DNA from 3 places in the Cupriavidus sp. 291-E7 genome. Region 1 is predicted to be linked to each of the others. Evidence: predicted binding sites of a transcription regulator. Region 1 holds the regulator's gene; each other region holds the start of a gene.
The links. The regulator LexA, encoded in region 1, represses DNA repair genes until DNA is damaged. The targets are predictions, from matches to a motif close to ACTGTATNNNNATACAGT.
Positions count from the first base shown of each region.

Region 2: dinB (DNA polymerase IV) is a predicted target of LexA. The motif match lies at 2,072-2,089, and genes of this name have one in related genera.
Region 3: recA (recombinase RecA) is a predicted target of LexA. The motif match lies at 1,350-1,367, and genes of this name have one in related genera.

Region 1 covers NZ_JBYOJV010000018.1:122,440-125,703, forward strand. The annotation lists gene AC3FLX_RS26390 (asparaginase) at 1-766, opposite strand, end outside; gene lexA (transcriptional repressor LexA) at 990-1,646, shown strand; gene AC3FLX_RS26400 (hypothetical protein) at 1,802-1,975, shown strand; gene AC3FLX_RS26405 (hypothetical protein) at 2,211-2,465, opposite strand; gene AC3FLX_RS26410 (hypothetical protein) at 2,577-2,750, opposite strand; gene AC3FLX_RS26415 (hypothetical protein) at 2,903-3,264, shown strand, end outside.
Region 2 covers NZ_JBYOJV010000007.1:86,927-90,190, reverse strand. The annotation lists gene AC3FLX_RS14155 (TRAP transporter substrate-binding protein) at 1-963, shown strand, start outside; gene rarD (EamA family transporter RarD) at 1,089-1,994, shown strand; gene dinB (DNA polymerase IV) at 2,109-3,264, shown strand, end outside.
Region 3 covers NZ_JBYOJV010000004.1:192,656-195,919, reverse strand. The annotation lists gene AC3FLX_RS09480 (sensor histidine kinase) at 1-552, opposite strand, end outside; gene AC3FLX_RS09475 (response regulator) at 577-1,266, opposite strand; gene recA (recombinase RecA) at 1,529-2,590, shown strand; gene recX (recombination regulator RecX) at 2,688-3,146, shown strand.

The sequences.
Region 1 (3,264 bases):
CCGATCCGTTGCCCGCGGCGGCCACGACCAGACCCTGGACGCCGGCCGATACCAGCGCATCGACCGCCACCCTGCCCGGCTGTGCATAGCTGGCCACAATCTCCACCACTGGCCATGCCGAAGGCACCGGCAAGCGGGGCGCGGCCAGCATCGCGGGCGCGCGCGTGAATCGAATATAGGCGTCCTGGACGAAACCAAGCGGGCCGGCCGACGGCGAGACAAAGGCATCGACCGCGGACGTGTGTGCCTTAGTGACATCGCGTGCGGCATGAATCTGCTGATTGAGCACCACCAGCACACCCCGGCTCCGCGCGTCGGGACTGGCTGCCACCCTCACGGCGTCGAGCAGATTCAGTGGGCCGTCCGCCGACAGCGACGTCGACGGACGCATGGCCGCGGTGATGACCACTGGCACGGGGCACGCCTGCGTCAGATGCAGGAACATCGCCGTCTCTTCCAGCGTATCGGTGCCGTGCGTGATCACGATGCCAGCCACATCTGGCTGGGCGCACCAGTACGCCACGCGCGCCGCCAGTTGCTGCCAGAGGCTGAACATCATGTCCTTGCTGTCGATCTGCGCCACCTGCTCGGCTTCCACGCGCGCGACATCGGCCAGAGCCAGCACCGCCTGCACGAGCTGTGAAACCGGCACGGTGGCCGCCTGGTACTGGGCACTGCTGGCGGGGTTGCCGGACGACCCGGCAATCGTGCCGCCAGTGGCGAGTACGACTACGCGGGGCAAGGACTGGGAAGCGGAAGCTGGCATGAGAACGCTGATCTGTGGCAGTTACAAGCGGACGCCTGGGGCGCCGATTGTAACTGCCACGCTGCGACGGCGAAGCCATGAAAAACCCGTGGCAGCGAGGCACGCGCCACACCCCATGTCGATCCTGCTGCGCAAATTGTGCTTGCACTTCACCCGATACTGTATAAAATCACAGCATACTGTTTAAACATACAGTGCTTCGGCACCAGACCGGCGAACCACTATGGCGACCCTGACACCCCGGCAGCAGCAGATTTTCGACCTGATCCGCGACGCGATCCGAAATACCGGCTTTCCGCCGACGCGCGCGGAAATCGCTGCTGAATTTGGATTTTCCTCGCCCAATTCGGCGGAGGAACACTTGCGGGCGCTGGCGCGCAAAGGCGTGATCGAACTGACCCCTGGCGCGTCGCGCGGCATCCGCCTCAAGGTCTCGCGCAGCGATTCCGAGCGTTCCGACCAGTTCTCACTGCCGATGGCAGGGGTCCTGCAACTGACGTTACCGTTGGTCGGCCGCGTAGCTGCGGGCAGTCCGATCCTGGCGGCGGAACACATCGATCGCCAATACCAGGTGGATGCTTCGGTATTTGACGAACGCCCCGACTATCTGTTGCGCGTGCGCGGATTAAGCATGCGTGACGCTGGCATTCTCGATGGTGACCTCCTGGCTGTGAAAAAGGCCAGCGAGGCAGCCAACGGCAAGATTGTTGTTGCGCGTCTTGGCGAGGACGTGACGGTCAAACGCCTGAAGAAACGTGGCGACACGATCGAACTGATCGCCGAGAACCCCGATTTCGAGAACATCGTCCTTCATTCGGGTCGCGATGAATTCTCCCTGGAAGGTATTGCTGTCGGCCTGATTCGATCGTCAGGTTTCTAGCAGCAAACGGAGGTGCCCTGAGGCATCTCCGATCTCCGAGACTTCGGCAGCACGGCCGTCTGCCCTGGTCACCCGCTTTGCTTTGCCCATGCCGCCCCGTCCTTGCTGGACGCCGGGTGCGGCCCACTGCTGAACGCAAATTACGAGGTGTTGCCATGCTGCAAACGAATTCCGTCGCTTCCCGCCGCCCGGTCAAGCCGGTACCTTTCCGCCAGATCAAGGGCGTGCGCGTCTATCAAGGCGCCCAGCGCCGTACGATGGTCGGCAACATGGCCGCCATCTGCCGCATGCTGGAGCTCGCGGAGCCGAGCACGAAACTGATTGATTGAAGTCCGCGCAGGTCGACTTGACGTCACCCCAATGACATCGTGCTCGTCTGCGGGGCCGAGTTGCAGCCCCGCAACAATGAATTAAGGCTCCATTTAAAACTGCTATAAGCCTGACTAAACTCACTGACGCGCACTGCATCACTGGCGCATTGGCGTCATGCGCAGAACCGGACCTTGTCGACCCCGCCAAGGGCCGGTTTTTTTTGGCCTATCCACATCGCTCAGGCAGATTCCATCAGTCGGCAAGCGGCGTACCAAACCAGTCGGCAGCGAGGTCCGACTCGAAGGACGCAGTCCATCCCATGCCACCGGCCACCTTGTACCTCTGGCACTGCCCGCCAACGACGCGTTCGACCTCAATCACCCGGCGCTCGCTTTCCACTCCATCAACGACAAATTCGAAGTCATCAGGCACGAACCCGTGCTTCGCACATGCCAGCGCGATGTCATCCTGTTCTTGTTGGGGAAGATCGAAAAAGCGCTGGGCCATGACGCACTCCGCATGAGCGTAGATCCGATGTCCAGTACATCATAGGACCGCCTTGGCAGCACGAACGACCGTCGACGAAGGCGCTCCCACGAGCCGCTCAAACGCCAACAATCAAAACAAAAAGGCCGCTCGTTTGAGCGGCCTTTTTGCAGAAATTTTGGGGTGGCTGACGGGACTCGAACCCACGACGACAGGATTCGCAATCTGACTCGTCAAGCCCGCTGTGGTGCCGGCTTCCAGCGCAAACACTGTATATTCGCGCAGCGCCAACAATGTATCATGCATGGAAAACGCCAAATCGGCGCCCGGCCACCGGAGACACCCTCCCGGCAGCCCAATGGGCCGGCAGCCAGCACATAAATTATAATCTTGGCGCCCTCCCATAAATCAAATAAAGGCAGTTGCGACTCTTCAATCGCGCGATCGCACCAAGGTTCATGAAAATACCGCAACAAGAAAAACTCAATGAGCAAGCAATGCTATGGATGTCTGCGCGAGGTTTCCTTACGTTATTGCTGCTGGTTAGCCAAAATATTCTGATTTTTTGGCGACACTATTTTGATGACATCTCGTTCCCTGATGACTTCCTGTTAACGTATCACGCCATTCCATACTACTGGATCGAGGCAATCAAGTTAGGCAAAGGAATCGCCTGGATTCCTTTTCAGGGCATGGGGTATCCCTTGTTCCTGAATCTGCAAAGCGGAGAATTTTATCTTCCGTTCTGGCTATTCCCCTTATTTGACGGAACATACACTATCCACGCCGCTGTCGTGATGCAGGGAGTGCACGTACTGCT
Region 2 (3,264 bases), on a different contig from region 1:
AAATCGCTCGACACGATTTATGGCGCGGCGGAACTGCTGAGCCAGCGTGTGAAAGAGCTGACCGACGGCAAGTTCAACATCAAGGTATTTGCCGCCGGTGAAGTGGTGCCTGGCCTGCAAGTGCTGGACGCCGTGCAGAACCAGACCGTGCAGATCGGCCACACCGCCGGCTACTACTACTTCGGCAAGAACCCGACGTTGTGCTTCGACACGACGATTCCGTTCGGCCTGACGGCACGCCAGCAGAACGCCTGGATGATGCAGGGCAACGGCATGAAGCTGATGCGCGAATTCTTCAAGGAATACAACGTCATCAACTTCATGGGTGGCAACACCAACGCGCAGATGGGCGGCTGGTTCCGCAAGGAAATCAAGACGGTAGCCGACCTGCAGGGCCTGAAGTACCGCGTGGCCGGGTTTGCGGGCGTGGTGCTGTCGCGCCTGGGCGTGGTGCCGCAGCAGATTGCCGGTGGCGACATCTACCCCGCGCTGGAAAAAGGCACGATCGACGCCGCCGAATGGGTGGGCCCGTACGACGACGAAAAGCTCGGCTTCTACAAGGTGGCGCCGTACTACTACTACCCGGGCTGGTGGGAAGGCAGCGCGCAGCTGTCGTTCTACGCGTCCCAACCGGAGTACGACAAGCTGCCGGCGCTGTACAAGCGTGCGCTGGAGACGGCCACCATCGAGGCCCATACCAACATGATGGCCAAGTACGACACCGTGAACCCGCAGGCGCTGGCTCGTCTGCTGGAAAACGGCGTGAAGCTGCGTCCGTTCTCCAAGGAGATCATGGAGGCCTGCTTCAAGGCCACGCAGGAAGCGTATGCCGATGAATGCGCCAAGAACCCGTCGTTCAAGAAGATCTACGACGACTGGCGCGTGTTCCGCAACAACGAAGCCGCCTGGTTCAACGTGGCCGAGCAGGCGTTCGCGCAGTTCAGCTACGCGCGCAAGCTGTAAGCGGCTGCCGCTGGCCGTACCTGCAAGGAAAGCCCGGCTTCGGCCGGGTTTTTCATTGCATCACGCGATGGGCCGCGGCCCGGTAGAATCCGCCCCACAACCGGACATCTACCCGGGACATTCCCATGCAACTCGGCATCTTCTACGCCCTGCTGGCGTACATCATCTGGGGGCTGCTGCCCCTCTACATCAAATCCCTGCACGGCGTGGCGCCGCTGGAAATCCTGCTGCACCGCATGGTGTGGTCGCTGGTATTCCTGGGCGCGATCCTGCTCTGGCGCCGTCACTTCGGCTGGTTGCGCGAGGTGGCCGCCAATCCGCGCCTGATCCTGAACTTCGCGGCCAGTGCTGGGCTGCTGTGCTGCAACTGGTTCCTCTATATCTGGGCCGTGTCGGCCGATCGCGTGGTCGATGCCAGCCTTGGCTACTTCATCAATCCACTGTTCAGCGTGCTGCTTGGCGTGCTGCTGCTGCATGAGCGGCTGCGCCCGATCCAGTGGGTGTCGATCGCAATTGCCGCTGCCGGCGTGCTCTGGCTGACATGGACGGCGGGGCAACTGCCGTGGATCGCACTGGGCCTGGCGGCCTCGTTCGGCGGATATGGCCTGCTGCGCAAGACAGGTGCGCTGGGCGCGCTGGAAGGCCTGTCGCTTGAGACGCTGATCCTGTTCCCGGTGGCGGCCGCCGCACTGGCATTCCTGTTCCTGACCGGGCAGGACACCACGCGCGCCGCTGCAACGGGTACGCAGATCCTGCTGCTGCTGGCAGGACCGATCACCGCCGTGCCATTGCTGTTCTTCGCGGCTGGCGCGCGCCGGATTCCGCTGTCGCTGCTGGGCCTGCTGCAATACGCGGGCCCAACGATCCAGTTGCTGCTCGGCATCTGGCTTTATCACGAACCGTTTCCGGCGCAAAAGCAGATTGGCTATGCGCTGATCTGGATATCGCTGGCCGTCTACGCCGTCGAGGGCTTGCTCGTCAGCAGATTGATGCAGAAGCGAGATATCGGTTCCAAGAATAAACTCGCGTAGAAAAATAACATCACAATTTCTACTGTGAATATAAAGCCAGCAACGGGGCTGTTTCGCAATCGCAGGTGCCGCACTATACTGTACGTTTATACAGTGTAGCATCGCCCCTTATCCATGCCCCCCACCGTCGCCCGGCGAATTGCCCATCTCGACATGGACGCGTTCTATGCGTCGGTGGAGTTGCTGCGTTATCCCGATCTGCGCGGCCAGGCTGTGGTGATCGGGGGCGGCCGCAATGCGGTGCCCGAAATCATGGCCGACGGCTCGCGCCGCTACGCACGGCTGCGGGACTATGTGGGCCGGGGCGTGGTGACCACTTCCACCTACGAGGCACGCGCGCTGGGCGTGTTTTCGGCAATGGGCATGATGAAGGCGGCCAAACTGGCGCCCGATGCCATCCTGTTGCCTACGGACTTCGATGCCTATCGCCGCTACTCGGGTTTGTTCAAGGCCGCCGTCAGATCATTCACAGGACAAATAGAAGATCGTGGTATCGATGAGATTTATATTGATCTGAGTGATATTGAAGGCGAACCGCACGAGGTGGCCGGCCGCATCAAGGCCGCTGTCAACGAGGCTACCGGGCTGACCTGCTCGATCTGCGTGGCGCCAAACAAGCTGCTGGCCAAGATCGGTTCCGAACTGGACAAGCCGGACGGGCTGACCATCCTTACGCCGGCGGACATCCCCACGCGGATCTGGCCGCTGCCGGCACGCAAGGTGAACGGCATCGGCCCCAAGGCCGCCGAGAAGCTGCAGGCCATCGGCATCGATACCGTCGGCGATCTGGCCGAAGCCGACCTGGGATTGCTGCAGGCTCATTTCGGACGCAACTACGCCAGCTGGCTCGTGGAGGTGGCCCACGGCCGCGACGAGCGCCAGGTGGTGGTCAGCTCCGAGCCAAAGTCGATGAGCCGGGAAACCACGTTCGAGCGCGACCTCCATCCGCGTTCCGACCGTCCGGTACTGTCGGAACAGTTCACCAAGCTTTGCATGCGCGTGGCCGATGATCTTCGGCGCAAAGGCTATGTCGGCCGCACGGTGGGCATCAAGCTGCGCTTCGACGACTTCCACACCGTAACGCGCGACCTGACGATGACCGCGCATACCGCCGACGGGGCGATGATCCGGCGCGGCGCCACCGAGTGCCTCAAGCGGATTCCGTTGGAGCGGCGCATCCGCCTGTTGGGCGTACGGGTCAGCGCCCTGCTGCCGGCGGCTGAGCAGGGGGACGACCCCGCGCCGGTGCAGGAGGAATTCCGCTTCGACG
Region 3 (3,264 bases), on a different contig from region 1:
GACATAGGTATAGGCCACGCGCACATCGTTGCCGGCCACGCGATCGTCGCGCATCGACACCAGCCCGGCATGGCCCTGTTCGTCCTCGGGCGGCAGGGGCAGGTCGTGGTCGCCAGCGACATACTCGCCACGCTTGCCCACCACCTGGTAGTAGATGTTGTCGGTCTCGTCGGCGCGCAGGATCTCGCGGGCCGAGAGCGGCAGCTGCAGTGTCACGCGCCCATTTACCTCGCGCACCTGCTGAGACAGCACGATGGCGCTGGCTTCGAGCGCACGATCGAATGGCCCGTTGGCGATCGATTTGGCCACCAGGTACGTGACCGCGATGCTCATCGGCCAGAGCAGCAGCAGCGGTGCCAGCATCCAGTCCAGAATCTCGCCGAACAGCGAACGCGGCGCGGGATGCGCGGACGTTTCCTCAAGATGCGGTAGCGCGTCGGCCAGCGCCGAATCTTCGGCGGCGGCGTCGGCCAATGTGGGGCGCGCCGGTTCAGGCGTGTAGGTGGCGCCTGTGGCGGAATGGCGTCGCCAGGGCAGGCGCAGCAGGCTCATGGACGTCCCATCTCGGATTCGGCGTCAACCATGCGTGGCCATCGCGGGCTGGAATTTTTCCAGGCAGTAGCCCAGGCCGCGCACGGTGGCAATGCGGATGCCGCCAACCTCGATCTTCTTGCGCAGGCGGTGCACGTAGACTTCGATCGCGTTGTTGCTGACTTCCTCGCCCCATTCGCACAGGTGGTCCACGAGCTGTTCCTTCGATACCAGCCGGCCGCTGCGTGTGAGCAGGATTTCCAGCAGGCCGATCTCGCGCGCGGAGAGGTCCAGCATCTGGTCGTTGAGGAATGCAATGCGGCCGACCTGGTCGAATGCCAGCGGGCCGTGGCGCATCAGCGTGGCGCCGCCGCCGGCACCGCGCCGGACCAGCGCGCGCACGCGCGCCTCCAGCTCGGACAGTGCAAAGGGCTTGGCCATATAGTCGTCGGCGCCCAGGTCCAGCCCCTTGACGCGTTCGTCCACGCCGTCGGCCGCGGTCAGGATCAGCACGGGCAGCATGGCGCCGCGCGCACGCAGCCGCTTGAGCACTTCCAGGCCGGGCATGCGCGGCAGGCCCAGGTCCAGGATCAGCAGGTCGAAACTCTGCGTGGAGAGTGCTGAATCGGCTTCCACGCCATTGGCGACGTGATCGACGGCATAGCCGGATTGGCGCAGCGAGCGCGTCAGGCCGTCTGCCAGCACGTCGTCATCTTCGGCGATCAGAATCCGCATGGTTTGTCTCCACCCTTGTCCAGCTTTTTTGAGGCCGGCATTGCCGTCCGCCGGGCGCGGTACCGGTGGGGCTTGCCAAGCATACTGTTTTTTTATACAGTACCCGTCATTCCGCGCAGGTGGTCCCGAAAGGGATCCGCGCCGAGGCCGGGTCAGGCGCCAGAGCTTCCGAATTCAACCGGAAAAGCCTTAAAAATCGGGCGCCAAGCCGCATGCGGCCTATTTATACACCAATTGCTATCAATTGAACTGAAGGACGACCATGGACGACAAGAAGGCCGGCGCCGGCGTGAGCGCTGAGAAGCAAAAGGCGCTTGCCGCCGCGCTCTCCCAGATCGAGAAGCAGTTCGGCAAGGGCTCGATCATGCGCCTGGGCGATGGCGACATCGAACAGGATATCCAGGTGGTATCCACTGGTTCGCTGGGCCTGGACATCGCGCTGGGCGTGGGCGGACTGCCGCGCGGCCGCGTGGTCGAGATCTATGGCCCGGAATCGTCGGGCAAGACCACGCTGACGCTGCAGGTCGTGGCCGAAATGCAGAAGCTGGGCGGCACCTGTGCGTTCATCGACGCGGAACACGCGCTGGACGTGCAATACGCCGGCAAGCTCGGCGTGGACGTCGGCAACCTGCTGATCTCGCAGCCGGACACCGGCGAACAGGCGCTGGAAATCACCGACGCGCTGGTGCGCTCGGGCTCGATCGACATGATCGTGATCGACTCGGTGGCCGCACTGGTGCCGAAGGCCGAAATCGAAGGCGAGATGGGTGATTCGCTGCCGGGTCTGCAGGCCCGCCTGATGAGCCAGGCGCTGCGCAAGCTGACCGGCACCATCAAGCGCACCAACTGCCTGGTCATCTTCATCAACCAGATCCGTATGAAGATCGGTGTGATGTTCGGTTCGCCCGAAACCACGACCGGCGGTAACGCGCTGAAGTTCTACGCGTCGGTGCGCCTGGACATCCGCCGCATTGGCTCGATCAAGAAGGGCGACGAGGTGGTGGGTAACGAAACCAAGGTCAAGGTAGTCAAGAACAAGGTCTCGCCGCCGTTCCGCGAGGCGTTCTTTGACATCCTCTACGGCCAGGGTATCTCGCGTCAGGGCGAAATCATCGACCTGGGCGTGGATGCCAAGATCGTCGAGAAGTCGGGCGCGTGGTACAGCTACAACGGCGAGAAAATCGGTCAGGGCAAGGACAACGCTCGCGAATTCCTGCGTGAGAACCCGGACATCGCCTCGGAAATCGAGAACAAGGTGCGTGCCGCGTTGGGCGTGGCGCTGACGAACCCGGTAGCTGCCGCACCGGCCGAGATCGAAGACTGAGGGTCTTGCCACTCGGCAACGGAAGCCGTCGCATGACAGTGCGGCGGCTTTTTTATTGTTTCGCGCCCCTGCTCTTATTCGTCACTGCTGATTTCCGATGGTTGGTACCCGCCCCCCGCTCTCTCTGAAAGCCCGTGCCGTTGGCTATCTTTCACGCCGCGAGCATAGCCGTGCCGAGCTGGCGCGCAAGCTGGCGCCGCATGCCGAATCGGCTGAAGAGGTGGAAGCATTGCTCGATGCCCTGGAGCGTGAAAACTGGTTGTCGAACGACCGCTTCGTCGACAGCCTGGTCCATCGCCGCGCCAGTCGCTATGGCGCCGCGCGTGTGATGCAGGAAGCCAAAACGCATCAGCTTGGCAACGAGCAGCTACGTGATCTCCAGGACAGGTTGCGCGATACCGAGCTGGATCGGGCAAAAGAAGTCTGGCGCAAGCGCTTTGGCGTGCCGCCGGATACTCCTGAGGCGCGGGCCAAGCAGATCCGATTCATGATGGCGCGCGGCTTTTCCCGGGCCGTGGTCGGCAAGATCATCCGCGGCGCGGAGGACGAGGAGTAGCCAGTTGCATACCTGCGTACGCATAAGGGGTATTCGTCTGGCCGTCAAGCCGGTTGTCGTACCACTGATGCAACGCAGCGGCGCGCCTCCCGGTTTTCCGTATTCCCTGATGTGGCGC